DNA from 3 places in the Ruminococcus bovis genome. Region 1 is predicted to be linked to each of the others. Evidence: predicted binding sites of a transcription regulator. Region 1 holds the regulator's gene; each other region holds the start of a gene.
What was found. The regulator Rex, encoded in region 1, represses fermentation and respiration genes when NADH is low (regulators of the CRP and FNR family bind a similar motif). The targets are predictions, from matches to a motif close to ATTGTTAANNNNTTAACAAT.
Positions count from the first base shown of each region.

Region 1 (5,097 bases):
GCTAATGTTGGAAAGTATGATTTTAAAGATTGTACAAGACTGGAGAGTATTACTCTTGGCAAAAATCTAAAATCAATAGGGGATAGTGCATTTAATAACAACAGAAAGTTAAAGTCAGTAAACATAAAGTCAACAAAGTTGAGTAAAGTAGGAAAATCAGCATTTTCTAAAATTTATTCAAAAGCAAAGTTTACTGTGCCAAAGAGTAAACTAAAGAAATACAAAAAGCTAATTAAAAGTAATGGAAAAGCTCCAAAAAATGTAAAATTCATAGCTAAATAAACAAAGCCTCCTATAGTTATACTGTAGGAGGCTTTATGATTTAGATTTTAAGTATTATAATTACTAAATTACTATACAGTATTGACAAAAAATACAATATAAAATATAATTTTATGTATAAGATAGTGTATTTATAAAATAGTTTTTGCCACTTAGAAGGTGATTTTATGAAAAAATTAATTAGCTTATTTTTAGTATTTATGTTATTGGTTACTGTTGTTCCGTTTAATGTATTAGCTGATACTGATGAGATAGAGATTAATGTTTATAGTAAGATCTTTAAAGCATTTTATAATAAAACTACCAATACCCTAACAATTACCGGTAAAGGTTTTTTTGATAGTGGAGTTTCTTCTAGTGATTATAATAATGGAAATCCATTTTATTGGGATGAAATTGCATTAGATAATACAAAAACAATTGTTATTTCTGAGGGTATTACAGGCATTGATGACTTTACCTTTATTGGTTTTCAAAATGTTGAAACATTGATTCTTCCAAATTCAATGAAACATATTGGAAAATGTGCTTTCTTTGATTTGATAAAATTAAAAAGTATTCAAGGTGGTAAAAATGTAACACAAATTGACGGTGGTGCATTTATGAATTGTAAAAATCTAAAAAATATTTCTTTTCCAAATTTGCAAAAGCTAGATGATAATGAGGTTAAATTATTTTCCCATTATAATGGTTTTGAGGATGGGACAGATGTTTGTCTTATTGGTGATTACTATAGTCCTTGGGTTTATGTAGGTGCGTTTATGCATTGTCAAAACTTAGAAAATGTTTACATACCTAAAGTAAAAAAATTAGGTGACAGAACATTCTTTGACTGTCAAAAGTTAAAGACAATCAATAAGAATAATATACTAAATAATGTTACAAGTTTGGGTGTGTCAGTATTTCATAATTGTAAAAGCTTGAAGAATATTTCATTACCTAATATTACCACATTGAATAGTGGTAGGGTTGTAGATGAAGATACTCTAAATGGTAAAAAGTCTTTTATTGAGGGTACATTTAGCAACTGTTATTCACTTGAAAGTGTCAATATTCCAAAGGCAAAAGTTATAGGTGCAGATACGTTTTATCAATGTAAAAAATTGAAGAAAATAAATGCAAATAACAAACTTAATAATGTAACTTATCTTGGTGCAGGAGCATTTGCAAAATGTGAAAGTTTGGAAACTATCACATTGCCAAAAGTTGATGGATTGTATATGCTGAAATGGGCAGAACATGATGTTACCGATATTACAAAAAATAGTGCCGGTCACTATTACGGTGAATTTGAATCACACTTTTTAGGATATAAATATCATGGTACATTTGAAGGTTGTACAAGGTTAAAGAGCATTTCAGTTCCTAATGTAAAAACTGTAGGAGCAAGAACATTTTATAGTTGTAAAAGTTTAAAGAAAATATCGTTGCCTAAGGTAAAAGAACTTGGTTCATCTGCGTTCTTTAACTGCATAAACTTGTCAACGGTAGATATTCCTAAATTAAAAAAATTACATTCTTCTGCTTGGAAAGTATATAAACAAAATCCTAATAAAAAGTATACTTTAATTGAAACACCGTATTATCGTGGTACATTTGAAAAGTGCGTTAAGCTGAAAAAAATAACATCATCTTCTTTAACTAATGTTGGAAAATATGATTTTAAAGATTGTACAAGACTAGAGAGTATCACTCTAGGCAAAAATCTAAAATCAATAGGGGATAGTGCATTTAATAACAACAGAAAGTTAAAGTCAGTAAACATAAAATCAACAAAGTTGAGTAAAGTAGGAAAATCAGCGTTTTCAAAAATTTATTCAAAAGCAAAGTTTACTGTGCCAAAGAGTAAACTAAAGAAATACAAAAAGCTAATTAAAAGTAATGGAAAAGCTCCTAAAAATGTAAAATTCATAGCTAAATAAACAAAGCCTCCTATAGTAGTACTGTAGGAGGCTTTATGTTGCAGAAAAATAGGGCAGAAAGTAAAATTTCTGCCCTAATAATTATTCTTCAGTTTTTTCTTCTGATTTTAATTTTTCGTTCATTCTATATGAGAGAGTCATTAAGCTATCTGTCATATGAACATTCTCAACAACAGTATCACTGTATTTTCTGGCAATATCAAAGTGAGAGAAATTCCAATATGCCTTAATTCCACAGTTGTAAAGTCTGTCAATAATAGTTGCAACACTTTGTCTCGGAATACATAGCATAGCTATTGAAATATCATTGTTCTTGATAAATTCATCAACTTGTGACTCAGGCATAACCTCAATATCATTAATCTTTGTACCGATAATATTAGGGTTAGTCTCAAAGATACCCTTAATGTTAAAGCCTCTTTCAGCAAAGTTAATGTGAAGTGCAACTGCTTTACCAAGGTTACCTGCACCAAGAATAATAGCATTGTTTACCTTGTTAAGTCCAAGTATGTTTTCCATTTCACTTTTTAGATATGAGATACTGTATCCATAACCTTGCTGACCAAAACCACCAAAGCAGTTAAAGTCCTGTCTAATCTGACTGGCAGTAACATTCATCAGTTCAGCAAGTTTACCTGAGCTTATTCTCTGCTCTCCGTTATCAGCAAGTTCCGAGATAAATCTGTAATATCTAGGAAGTCTTCTGATAACAGACATAGAAATCTTATTACTTTTTGGCACTACTAATGCCACCTTTCAATTAAAGAATTGCCTTTAGTCTTTCGTTAACAGCAACAAGGAATTCCTCTGTGTTTACTTTCTTCTTGTTTTCAAGAGTAGATAGTAGATAAAGGTCACCTGTCATTACACCGTCTTCAATAGTTGTGATTGTAGCTTTTTCAAGCTTATCAGCAAAGTCACATAGTTCCGGAATAGAGTCCAGTTCGCCTCTCTTGCGTAATGCACCGGTCCAAGCAAATAGTGTAGCAACACTATTTGTTGATGTTTCTTCACCCTTTAGGTGCTTGTAGTAGTGACGCTGAACTGTACCGTGAGCTGCTTCATATTCATAAATACCTTCTGGAGAAACAAGAACAGATGTCATCATAGCAAGTGAACCGAATGCAGTAGCAATCATATCACTCATAACATCACCGTCATAGTTCTTACAAGCCCAAATGTAGCCACCTTCTGAACGGATAACTCTTGCAACAGCATCATCAATTAGTGTGTAGAAGTATTCAATACCTGCTTCTTCAAACTTATCTTTGTATTCATTGTCGAAGATTTCCTGGAAAATATCCTTAAATGTATGGTCATACTTTTTGCTGATTGTATCCTTAGTAGCAAACCAAATGTCTTGCTTTAGGTCAAGTGCATAGTTGAAACATGCTCTTGCAAAAGAAGAAATTGAGCTGTCAAGGTTGTGCATACCCTGAATAACACCGTCACCCTTAAAGTCGTGAATTAGTGAAGTTTCAGTTGTGCCGTCAGGCTTAGTAACAAGAAGTTCAGCCTTTGAACCACCCTTAACAACCATTTCAGTATTCTTATAAACATCACCGTAAGCATGTCTTGCAATAGTGATTGGCTTTTTCCATGTTGGAATATATGGTGTGATACCCTTAACAATAATAGGTGAACGGAATACTGTACCGTCAAGAATTGCTCTGATTGTACCGTTAGGTGACTTCCACATTTCCTTTAGGTCATATTCTGTCATTCTTGCAGCATTAGGTGTGATTGTAGCACACTTAACTGCAACACCGTATTTCTTAGTTGCTTCTGCTGAGTCAACAGTTACCTGGTCGTTAGTAGCATTTCTGTTTTCAAGACCTAGGTCATAGTATTCTGTCTTTAGGTCAACATATGGAGTGATAAGAATATCCTTAATCATTTTCCAAATGATTCTTGTCATTTCGTCGCCATCCATCTCAACTAATGGAGTGGTCATAGGAATTTTAGCCATAGTAATTCTCCTTCTTATGTATTTATTTATAGTTTAATGAAAACCTATCTTCATTAGAAAATAGGTTTTCAATATGTACAATTAGCCGTTTTCTTTTGTGTAGTTTAGTAGACCACCGGCAATAATAATTGCCTTTGTTCTATCTGTTAGTTCACACTTAGCCATAATTTCTTCACCGGTAGTTTTGTTAACAACCTTAACATCTCCACCATTAGCGATAATATCCTTAACATCAGGTAGTGTGATTTCATCATTTAGGTTAATCTTGTCATAGTCAGCTTCATTACAGAATTCTAGTGGTAGAATACCGGCATTGATTAGGTTAGCTCTGTGAATTCTTGCAAATGACTTAACAAGTACTGCCTTAACACCTAGGTATAGAGGTGCAAGTGCTGCATGTTCTCTTGAAGAACCTTGACCGTAGTTAGCACCACCAACAATAATTGATGAACCTAGTTCCTTTGCTCTCTTAGGGAACTCAGGGTCACATACAGTAAAGCAATGCTGACTGATAGCCGGAATATTAGAACGAAGTGGAAGAATCTTTGCACCTGCAGGCATAATGTGGTCAGTTGTAATGTTGTCTTCAACCTTTAATGCACAAGTAGCATTGATTGTTTCTTCAAGTGGAGTAGTTTCTGGGAAAGGCTTAATGTTTGGTCCTCTTAGTACTTCAATGTTGTCCATTTCTTCAACAGGAGCAGGATCAATAACCATATTGTCATTGATAAGGAACTTTTCAGGCATTTCAACAGTGTAACCTTCACCAAGTGTTGTAGGGTCAGTGAATACACCTGTTAGTGCTGATACAGCAGCAGTTTCAGGAGATACTAGGTAGATTTGACCGTCCTTAGTACCTGAACGACCTAGGAAGTTTCTGTTAAATGTTCTTAGTGAAATACCTTTTGAGTTAGGTGACTGACC
Region 1 is NZ_CP039381.1:1,906,204-1,911,300, forward strand. Features, by position in the region: gene E5Z56_RS08975 (leucine-rich repeat domain-containing protein) at 1-282, shown strand, start outside; gene E5Z56_RS08980 (leucine-rich repeat domain-containing protein) at 450-2,204, shown strand; gene E5Z56_RS08985 (redox-sensing transcriptional repressor Rex) at 2,286-2,945, opposite strand; gene E5Z56_RS08990 (NADP-dependent isocitrate dehydrogenase) at 2,965-4,173, opposite strand; gene E5Z56_RS08995 (aconitate hydratase) at 4,255-5,097, opposite strand, start outside.

Region 2 (5,097 bases), 1.2 Mb from region 1:
TTTCGAGGATATAACTATGGAAAAGAAAAATATGCGTACAAAATTTCAAAAAGGTATTGTGGCTTTTGCAATAATTTTCTTTTTGGTAATCGGTGGGTTAACTTATTTGTCAAATAAGATAGATGCCTTACTTTACCCTACTGTTACAGTTGCAACAACCAATACAGGATATATAGTTGACAATGAAGAAGATATGGCCTACTATGACCCAAGAGGTGGTAACACATTAATACCCACTTCTTCAGTACATAACGGTGAAGTTTATTATGTTATCAAAAACACAGATGGCAACTATATTGTAGCTAAAAAGCAAATTGACATACTTAACCAAAACGGTTTATATACTGAAATAGCAAAAGAAGAAAAAGGCTTTTTGGCAATTGTAGACAGTGACAAAGACCTAAAAGTAGGAGAACAAGTTTTAGTAAAGGCAGATGTATTATGATAAAGAAAAGAATTATACCTTTCATAGTTGTTGCTTTACTGTTACTTACTTCTATCTCAACATTTACATATGTAATCAACAACTATAAAAGTCAAAACAAAAACACAGTTATCAGTATCCAAAATGTTGCCTCTCAAGGCAAAAGCAAAGCTACCATAAAGGATTATGAAAAACTGGTAAAACAATATGAGGACTTTAAGGACACTTCATTTTGTAGTGAACTTAGTACAACTACTGTAAATAACACAAAAATTACACCTGTACTGATAAATCACAACTACCTAAAGTACAATAACATTTCTTATACCGATGAGGGTATCACAAATGTTATGGAAAAAGGAAAAAGCAAAACTGCTGTAGTTAGCAAAACCTTCGGTAAAAAAATTGCTGAGGGCAAGTCACAGATAGGTAAAACCTTTATAATGAATGATGAAAGATACCGTATCACAGGTGTTTATGATGACAAAAAAGGTACTATTAATGACTTCTTCAAAGATAACAAAGAGAGAGTTTACATTAACTACACCAGCACAGATAACTATGAAAAAGAAAAGTTAACTGCAGTAAGTTGTGTTGATGGCAGTAACTCAAGAAGCCAATTTTACTTCTTAGGTTTTGATAATTTCCAAAAGGTTAACTTTGATGAAAAAAATTTAGCCGTAAATGATTTTACTGCAATTATTTCATTTATCTTAACTGTTATCACATCAGTTTATTTAATCAGATTATGGCTTAACAACCTAGGTTCAACTTATAGATTTATTAAAGAAAAACACAGTGAAAATTATTTAGGTAAATTCATAATAAACAACCTACCATCACTAATACTTAGATTAATAATTTTCTTAATTTTACCTTTAGCTATTTTTGTACTGTGCTACATAGCTTTAAAAGATTTCCACCTTGTATATAACTATATTGATAAGGAAAATCTATTTAGCATTTCACATATGTTAAATACATTGTCCTCTACTATACAGACAGAAACTTCAACATTAATGGGTGGCAATCCATACTTCTTAAATCTATATAACGGTACATTGGTTTTAGGTGTGATTTTCTTACCGATTATCCTACTACTGTTCTTCTTTACCTACTACCTGTTTAATCAAGTAGGAAAAGAAAGTAAAGGTGCTATGTACCTTATCACTACATCATTTATTGTAATCACAATTATTTCTTTAATTGTAGCTTTCGTAAGTGACAGTAGCTTTACATTCTTACAGATAATCTTCTTTATTACTGCATTATTTATTGCAAAATGTTTGAAAGATTATTTCATTAGAAAAGACTAAAATTTATCCCACAACTAAGTAAAAATAGTTGTGGGATTTTTTTATTTAAACATATATGATGCTGTATCAACCATTTCTTCCATTGCGTGAATAGCCTTGTTCATTTTCTTTTTCATAGGCTTTTTGATTTTGGTATTATCCATCATCTTTTCACCAATCATACCTACTGCAATACCGGACATTAAACCAACACAAATACCTTTCATCATTCCACCGTTATTCATTTAATCACCTCCTAAAAGTATTTTTACCTAAAGACAAAATTATATAAAAGTGAATGAAAACCAATTTAGGAATGTTGTACTATTTTTCAATTTAGTATATAATTAAGAATAGAGGTGATTATTTTGGCAACACTGAATATTGTACTGGTTGAACCGGAAATTCCACAAAATACAGGCAACATTGCTCGTACTTGTGCTGCAACAGGTGCAAGGCTACATCTTGTTAGGCCACTTGGCTTTCAGATTACAGACAAAACAGTAAAGAGAGCAGGTCTTGATTATTGGGATTTACTGGATATAACTTACTACGATAGTCTTGATGATTTTTTAGAGAAAACTAAAGGTGCAAAGTACTTTATGTACACCACTAAAGCACTGTATAAACATACAGAAGTAGAGTATCCCGACAACTGTTACTTGCTTTTTGGCAAGGAAACAAGAGGACTGCCTGAACATTTACTAATGGAACACAAAGAAAGTTGTGTTCGTATTCCTATGGTTAAAGATGCAAGAAGTCTGAACCTTAGCAACTCAGTTGCTATTGCTGCCTATGAAGTGCTGAGACAATGGGACTATCCGGCACTTCTCACCCATGGTCAGCTACACAGACATCATTGGGAATAATAAATATAATTTTCTTTTATTTTACATAAACTTAAGCATAATTTTATTATCCCAAAAATAACGAAAAAATATCTAAAAATTTCTGAAAAAAGTAGGGATAAAATCATTATATCTATTGAAACCATTACAAAATTGTTATATAATTAACTATATCTGGGAACAGATTTTAATAAGTAATTTATTTGAAAGGATGTTTAAATATGGGTTTAAACAAAGTTACAGTTGATGATGTAAATTACGCTGGCAAAAAAGTTCTTTGCCGTTGTGACTTTAACGTACCTCTAAAGGATGGCGTTATCACAAACGACAACAGAATTACAGCTGCTTTACCAACAATCAAAAAGATTATGAATGACGGTGGCAAGGTTATCCTTTGCTCTCACCTTGGTAAGCCAAAGAACGGTCCTGAAGAAAAGTTCTCTCTAGCACCTGTTGCTGTTAGACTTTCTGAACTACTAGGCAAGGAAGTTGTATTTGCTGCTGATGACGAAGTTGTTGGCGAAAATGCAAAGAACGCTGTTGCAAATATGAAGGACGGCGATGTTGTTCTACTACAGAACACAAGATTTAGAAAAGAAGAAACAAAGAATGAAGAACCATTCTCAACAGAACTAGCTTCACTAGCTGATTGTTTCGTTATGGATGCTTTCGGTTCAGCTCACAGAGCTCACTGCTCAACTGCCGGTGTTACAAAGCACATTAAAGATACTGCTGTTGGTTACCTAATGCAGAAGGAAATCGACTACCTAGGTAACGCAGTTGAAAACCCAGTAAGACCTTTCGTTGCTATCCTTGGTGGTGCAAAGGTTGCTGATAAGCTAAATGTTATCTCTAACCTACTAGAAAAGTGTGACACACTTATCATCGGTGGTGGTATGGCTTACACATTCCTAAAGGCTAAGGGTTATGAAGTTGGTCTTTCTCTTGTTGACGATAGCAAGATTGACTACTGTAAGGAAATGATGGAAAAGGCTGAAAAGCTAGGCAAGAAACTTCTTCTTCCTGTTGATACAACAATCGGTGACGGTTTCCCTGACCCAATTGATGCTCCAATCGAAGTTAAGGTTGTTCCTGCTACAGAAATTCCTGCTGATAAGGAAGGTCTTGACATCGGTACAGAAACTCAGAAGCTATTTGCTGATGCTGTTAAGTCTGCTAAGACAGTTGTATGGAACGGTCCTATGGGCGTATTTGAAAACCCAACTCTTGCAAAGGGTACAATCGCAGTTGCTAAGGCTCTTGCAGAAACAGACGCTACAACAATCATCGGTGGTGGCGACTCAGCTGCTGCTGTAATTCAGCTAGGTTTTGCTGACAAGATGAGCCACATCTCAACAGGTGGTGGTGCTTCTCTAGAATATCTAGAAGGCAAGGTTCTACCTGGTATTGATGTAATCGCTGACAAATAATTTTAGATTATAAAGGGGCAGACAACAGTCTGCCCTTACATAAATATTTTTAATATTTTATTTTGAAAGGAATTATTCATAATGGATAAGAGTAAAAGAAAGGCAATTATTGCCGGTAACTGGAAAATGAACAAAACTCCATCAGAAGCTAAGGCTCTACTAACAGAACTTGCTCCTATGGTTAAAGATGCTGACTGTGAAGTTATCGCTTGTGTACCATTCGTTGACCTAACAGTTGCACTAGAAGCTACAGAAGGCACAAACATTCAGATCGGTGCAGAAAACTGTCACTGGGAAGAAAGTGGTGCTTTCACAGGCGAAATCTCAGCTCAGATGTTAGCTGAAATGGGTGTTCCTTATGTTGTTCTAGGTCATAGCGAAAGAAGACAGTACTTTGGCGAAACAGATGAAACTGTTAACAAGAGAACAAAGGCTGCTCTAGCTCATGGTCTAAAGCCAATCGTATGTGTTGGTGAACTTCTATGGGAAAGAGAATGTGACATTACTGAAGAAGTTATTGCAAGACAGATTAAGCTTGACCTATTCGGTGTTTCTGCTGAAGATGTTAAGAAGACTGTTATCGCTTACGAACCGGTATGGGCTATCGGTACAGGCAAGACTGCTACTGCTGATCAGGCTGAAGAAGTTTGTGCTTTCATTCGTGCAACACTTGCTAAGCTATATGGTCAGGAAGTTGCTGACGCAGTTACAATTCAGTACGGTGGTTCTATGAACGCAGGTAACTGTGAAGAACTACTTTCAAAGACTGATGTTGACGGTGGTCTAATCGGTGGTGCTTCTCTAGTTGCTGAAAAGTTCCAGCCAATCGTTGCTGCTGCATCTAAGTAATTTTGATTTAAATATAAGGAATTGATTATAATGAAAAAACCATTAATCCTAATGATTTTAGACGGTTTCGGTATTTCTCTTGACGCAGGTAACGCTATTGTTTCTGCTAAGACTCCAAACCTAGGCAAAATCTTTGGTGAAAACCCTATTACAAAAATCGGTGCATCAGGTATGGATGTTGGTCTTCCTGATGGTCAGATGGGTAACTCAGAAGTTGGTCATACAAACATTGGTGCCGGTAGAGTTGTATA
Region 2 is NZ_CP039381.1:739,350-744,446, forward strand. Features, by position in the region: gene E5Z56_RS03555 (carbohydrate ABC transporter permease) at 1-14, shown strand, start outside; gene E5Z56_RS03560 (hypothetical protein) at 17-445, shown strand; gene E5Z56_RS03565 (ABC transporter permease) at 442-1,740, shown strand; gene E5Z56_RS03570 (hypothetical protein) at 1,782-1,964, opposite strand; gene trmL (tRNA (uridine(34)/cytosine(34)/5-carboxymethylaminomethyluridine(34)-2'-O)-methyltransferase TrmL) at 2,088-2,588, shown strand; gene E5Z56_RS03580 (phosphoglycerate kinase) at 2,789-3,997, shown strand; gene tpiA (triose-phosphate isomerase) at 4,079-4,846, shown strand; gene gpmI (2,3-bisphosphoglycerate-independent phosphoglycerate mutase) at 4,877-5,097, shown strand, end outside.
Region 2: E5Z56_RS03580 (phosphoglycerate kinase) is a predicted target of Rex. The motif match lies at 2,720-2,739, and genes of this name have one in related genera.

Region 3 (5,097 bases), 1.0 Mb from region 1:
TAAATACGAAAACGATTTAAAAGAAATTAAGCGACTTGAGGGTATTATTCAACAACAGATTGAATGGTCACAAGAGCGTAACTATATTACTGCTGCCAGCAAGCAGAAAGAAATTGACAGAATAAAAGCACAACTAGTGCCACCGGAAGAAGAAAATCACGACTTAAGATTTAAGTTCCATGTAAATGAAGAAAGTGGCAATGATGTTGTAATGTGCAAAGACCTTGAAAAGTCTTTTGGCAATAATCATCTTTTCAGTAACCTTTCATTCCATATCAGAAAAGGTGAAAAGGTTGTTATTATGGGTGGCAACGGTATTGGCAAAACCACTTTATTTAAAATGTTATTGGGTAGGGAAATGCCTGATAGTGGTTATATTGACTATGGTACAGGTGTAAAGATTGGTTATTTTGACCAAATGCAAGGCAACTTAAACCTAGAGAATGATGCCTATACAGAAGTTTACGATACTTTCCCTAATATGACAGAAACTGAAGTTAGAACTGCTTTAGGCAGATTTCGCTTTAGAGGTGATGAAGTATTTAAAAAGTTAAAGCTAATGTCCGGTGGTGAAAGGGCAAGAGTTAACTTGCTAAAACTTATGTTAAGTGGAGATAACTTCCTGTTACTTGACGAACCTACCAACCACCTAGATACTTTTTCAAGAGAAAGTCTTGAAAAAACTTTAAATGAATATGAAGGCACTTTGCTTGTAATCAGCCACGATAGATACTTTGTAAATAAAATTGCCGATAGAATTTTGTATATGACAGACAAAGGCTTTGTTGAGTATCTTGGAAACTACGATTACTTTATAGAAAGAACAAAGGACAATCCTGTTGATACACCTGAACTAAAGGTTAGAAACGATAAACCAAAGGTTAATGATTATAAAAAGGAAAAAGAAGAAAGAGCTAAGATTCGTAAAAAGCAAAATGACATTAAGAAAATTCAAGCCTTAATTGAAAAGCTTGATGAAGAAATTGCCCAAACAGAAAGTATGTTAGCTGATGAAAGTATCACTTCGGATTATGAGAAACTTATGGAATATACGGAAAAGCTAAACGAACTTCAAACTTCCCAAGAAGAAGCATTTATGAAGTGGGAAGAACTTGAGAATAGCTAATCTTTTTATTTAATAGGGGGTGTGGAGATGAACTTACTCCACTTAAAATACGCAATAGAAATTGAGAAAACTCAGTCTATTAACAAGGCTGCCGAGAATTTATATATGGGTCAACCTAACCTTTCCAGAGCAATTAAAGAACTTGAAAGGTCAATGGGTGTAAAGATTTTCCAAAGAACTTCCAAGGGTATGATTCCTACTCCTGAGGGTATTGAATTCCTAGGTTATGCAAAGAAAATTCTTGCACAGGTTGATCAGGTGGAAAATCTTTTTTCTAAGAATAAGAGAAACACTCAAAAGTTTTCAATTTCTGTTCCAAGGTCAAGCTACATTTCATCAGCATTTGTAAATTTCTGTAGCAAAATTGATGAAGATAAAAGAGCAGAAATTTATTATCAAGAAACCAACAACCAACAAGCAATTCGCAATATATTGGAAAATGACTTTAAAATGGGTATTGTACGATATGATGTGAATTATGAAGAAACATTTAAAAAGTACCTTGAAGAAAAGAAACTAGAGGCTAAGGATATTTTTCAATTTAAGTACAATATTGTTGTGTCAAAGAATGACCCATTAGCTTTAAAAAATAGTGTCACAACAGAAGATTTAAGCAATTATATTATTATAAGCCATGCCGATCCATATGTACCCTCATTACCGGCACATGATTTACAGAAAGAAGATATGGGTTATAATAATGAAAGACATATCTTTGTTTATGAAAGAGCAAGTCAGCTTGAATTGTTAAGTAAAGTGAAAAACACTTGTATGTTTGTATCCCCAATGCCAAAGCATTTGCTTAATATTTATGGCTTAAAAGAAATAAAATGCAGTGACAAGGTGGGAATGTACAAGGATGTGCTGATTTATCGAAAAAAACAAAAGTTAGATTCTTTCGATGAATTATTTATAAATGAGCTTGAAAATTCTATTAAGGAACATTAAAACTAAATAATAACCAAGAAATTGCCTATATTTTTCACGAAATATAGGCAATTATTTAGTTATATCATTTTTGATATATTGTTATGCATATTTTAGATTTTACTTGTATGATTAAATGTGTTAAAATTTTAACAAACCGTAGGAAAGCTACGGATTTATTTAAGAATTTAAGGAGATTCAGTTATGGCTAAGAATAGCAAGAACAATGCTAAAGCAACAGAAGAAAAAGCTGTTGTAACAGAAGTAAAAGATAGCAATATTGTAGATTCAGTAGAAGCACTAGAAGCAAAACTAGCACAGGTTAGAGAAGCACAGAAGAAATTCTCAGCATACACACAGGAACAGGTTGACAAGATCTTCAAGGCAGCAGCAATTGCAGCAAACCAGGCAAGAATTCCTCTGGCTAAACTGGCAGTAGAAGAAACAGGTATGGGCGTAGTAGAAGATAAGGTAATCAAGAACAACTACGCAGCAGAATATATTTACAACGCATACAAGAACACAAAGACTTGTGACATTATCGAAAGAGACGAAAGTTTCGGTACAATCAAGGTTGCAGAACCAATCGGTGTTGTAGGTGCAGTTATCCCAACAACAAACCCAACATCAACAGCAATCTTTAAGACACTTATCTCTCTAAAGACAAGAAATGGTATCATCATTTCCCCTCACCCAAGAGCAAAGAAAAGCACAATCGCAGCAGCAAAGGTTGTTCTAGATGCAGCTGTTAAGGCAGGTGCTCCAGAAAACATCATCGGTTGGATTGATATTCCTTCTCTTGATATGACAAACCTACTAATGAAAGAATCAGACATTATCCTAGCAACAGGTGGTCCTGGTATGGTTAAGGCTGCTTATTCAAGTGGTAAGCCTGCTCTAGGTGTTGGTGCAGGTAATACTCCTGCTATCATTGATAGCTCAGCAGACATCCTACTAGCTGTATCTTCAATCATCCACTCAAAGACATTTGATAACGGTATGATTTGTGCATCAGAACAGTCAGTAATCGTTGTTAAGGATATTTATGAAAAGGTTAAGAAGGAATTCCAGTACAGAGGCTGTTACTTCCTAAACCCTGAAGAAACAGAAAAGGTAAGAAAGACAATCATCATCAACGGTGCTCTAAATGCTAAGATTGTTGGTCAGTCAGCTCACACAATCGCTGCTCTAGCAGGTGTTGATGTTCCTGTTGATACAAAGGTTATCATCGGTGAAGTTGAAAGCGTTGACATTGCAGAAGAATTCGCTCACGAAAAGCTTTCTCCTGTTCTAGCTTTCTATAAGGCAGAAGATTTTGAAGATGCTCTAAATAAGGCAGAACACCTAATCGCTGATGGTGGTTACGGTCATACATCTTCTCTATACTGTAACGCAGTAACAGAAAAGGATAAGATTGATACATTCGCAAACAGAATGAAGACATGTAGAATCCTTGTAAATACACCATCATCACACGGTGGTATCGGTGACCTATATAACTTCCAGCTAAAGCCTTCACTAACACTAGGTTGTGGCTCATGGGGTGGCAACTCAGTATCAGAAAATGTTGGCGTAAAGCACTTAATTAATATTAAGACAGTAGCAGAGAGAAGGGAAAATATGCTTTGGTTCAGAGCACCTGAAAAGGTATATATGAAGAAGGGCTGCCTACCAGTAGCACTACAGGAACTAAAAGATGTTATGGGTAAGAAGAGAGTATTTATCGTAACAGACCAGTTCCTATACAAGAATGGTTACACAAAGATTGTAACAGATAAGCTAGACGAAATGGGCATTGTTCATACAACATTCTTTGATGTTGCTCCAGACCCAACACTTGCTTGTGCTAAGGAAGGTGCAAAGCAGATGACAGCATTCGAACCTGATTGCATTATCGCAATCGGTGGTGGTTCAGCAATGGATGCCGGTAAGATTATGTGGGTAATGTATGAACATCCTGAAGTAGACTTTATGGATATGGCTATGAGATATATCGACATCCGTAAGAGAGTTTACACATTCCCTGAAATGGGTAAGAAGGCTTACTTCATTGCAGTTCCAACATCAGCAGGTACAGGTTCAGAAGTAACTCCATTCGCAGTTATCACAGACGAAAAGAGTGGTATTAAGTACCCTCTAGCTGACTATCAGCTACTACCAAAGATGGCTATTGTTGATACAGATATGCATATGACAGCTCCTAAGGGTCTAACAGCTGCATCAGGTGTTGACGCACTAACACATGCTCTAGAAGCTTATGCATCAATTATGGCAACAGATTATTCAGACGGTCTAGCTCTAAAGGCTGCAAAGACAATCTTTGAATACCTACCAACATGTTACGATAACGGTCCTAACGAACCGGTAGCAAGAGAAAAGATGGCTAACGCAGCTACAATGGCAGGTATGGCATTCGCAAATGCATTCCTAGGTGTATGTCACTCAATGGCTCATAAGCTAGGTGCTTACCATCACCTACCACACGGTATTGCAAATGCTCTACTAATCGACCTAGTAATCAGATTCAATGCTGCAGAATGCCCAAGAAAGATGGGTACATTCAGCCAGTATGCTTACCCACACACAATGAGAAGATATGCTGAATTCGGTGAATACCTAGGCGTAAAGGGTAAGACAGATGAAGAAAAGGTAGAAAACCTAATCAAGATGATTGACGAGCTAAAGGAAAGAGTTGGCATTAAGAAGACAATCAAGGATTACGGCATTGAAGAAGATAAGTTCCTAGAAACACTAGACAGTATGTGTGAAGATGCATTTGATGACCAGTGTACAGGTGCTAACCCAAGATACCCATTAATCTCAGAAATTAAGGAAATGTATCTAAAGGCTTACTATGGTGAATAATTAACAATAGTTAATTAACATAGTGAAATAAAATTAATGTGCAAACTAAAGTGAAACTGATAATAAGTTCTGTTTTGTGTGTCTTTAATAGAATAACATTGTTGTCAGTTCGCTTTAGTGTTGTACTTGAATATGATGCAAGTTTAAATGTATTTGTCCCTAGATTATATTAGTCCTAG
Region 3 is NZ_CP039381.1:495,197-500,293, reverse strand. Features, by position in the region: gene E5Z56_RS02445 (ABC-F family ATP-binding cassette domain-containing protein) at 1-1,126, shown strand, start outside; gene E5Z56_RS02440 (LysR family transcriptional regulator) at 1,154-2,074, shown strand; gene adhE (bifunctional acetaldehyde-CoA/alcohol dehydrogenase) at 2,258-4,918, shown strand.
Region 3: adhE (bifunctional acetaldehyde-CoA/alcohol dehydrogenase) is a predicted target of Rex. The motif match lies at 2,191-2,210, and genes of this name have one in related genera.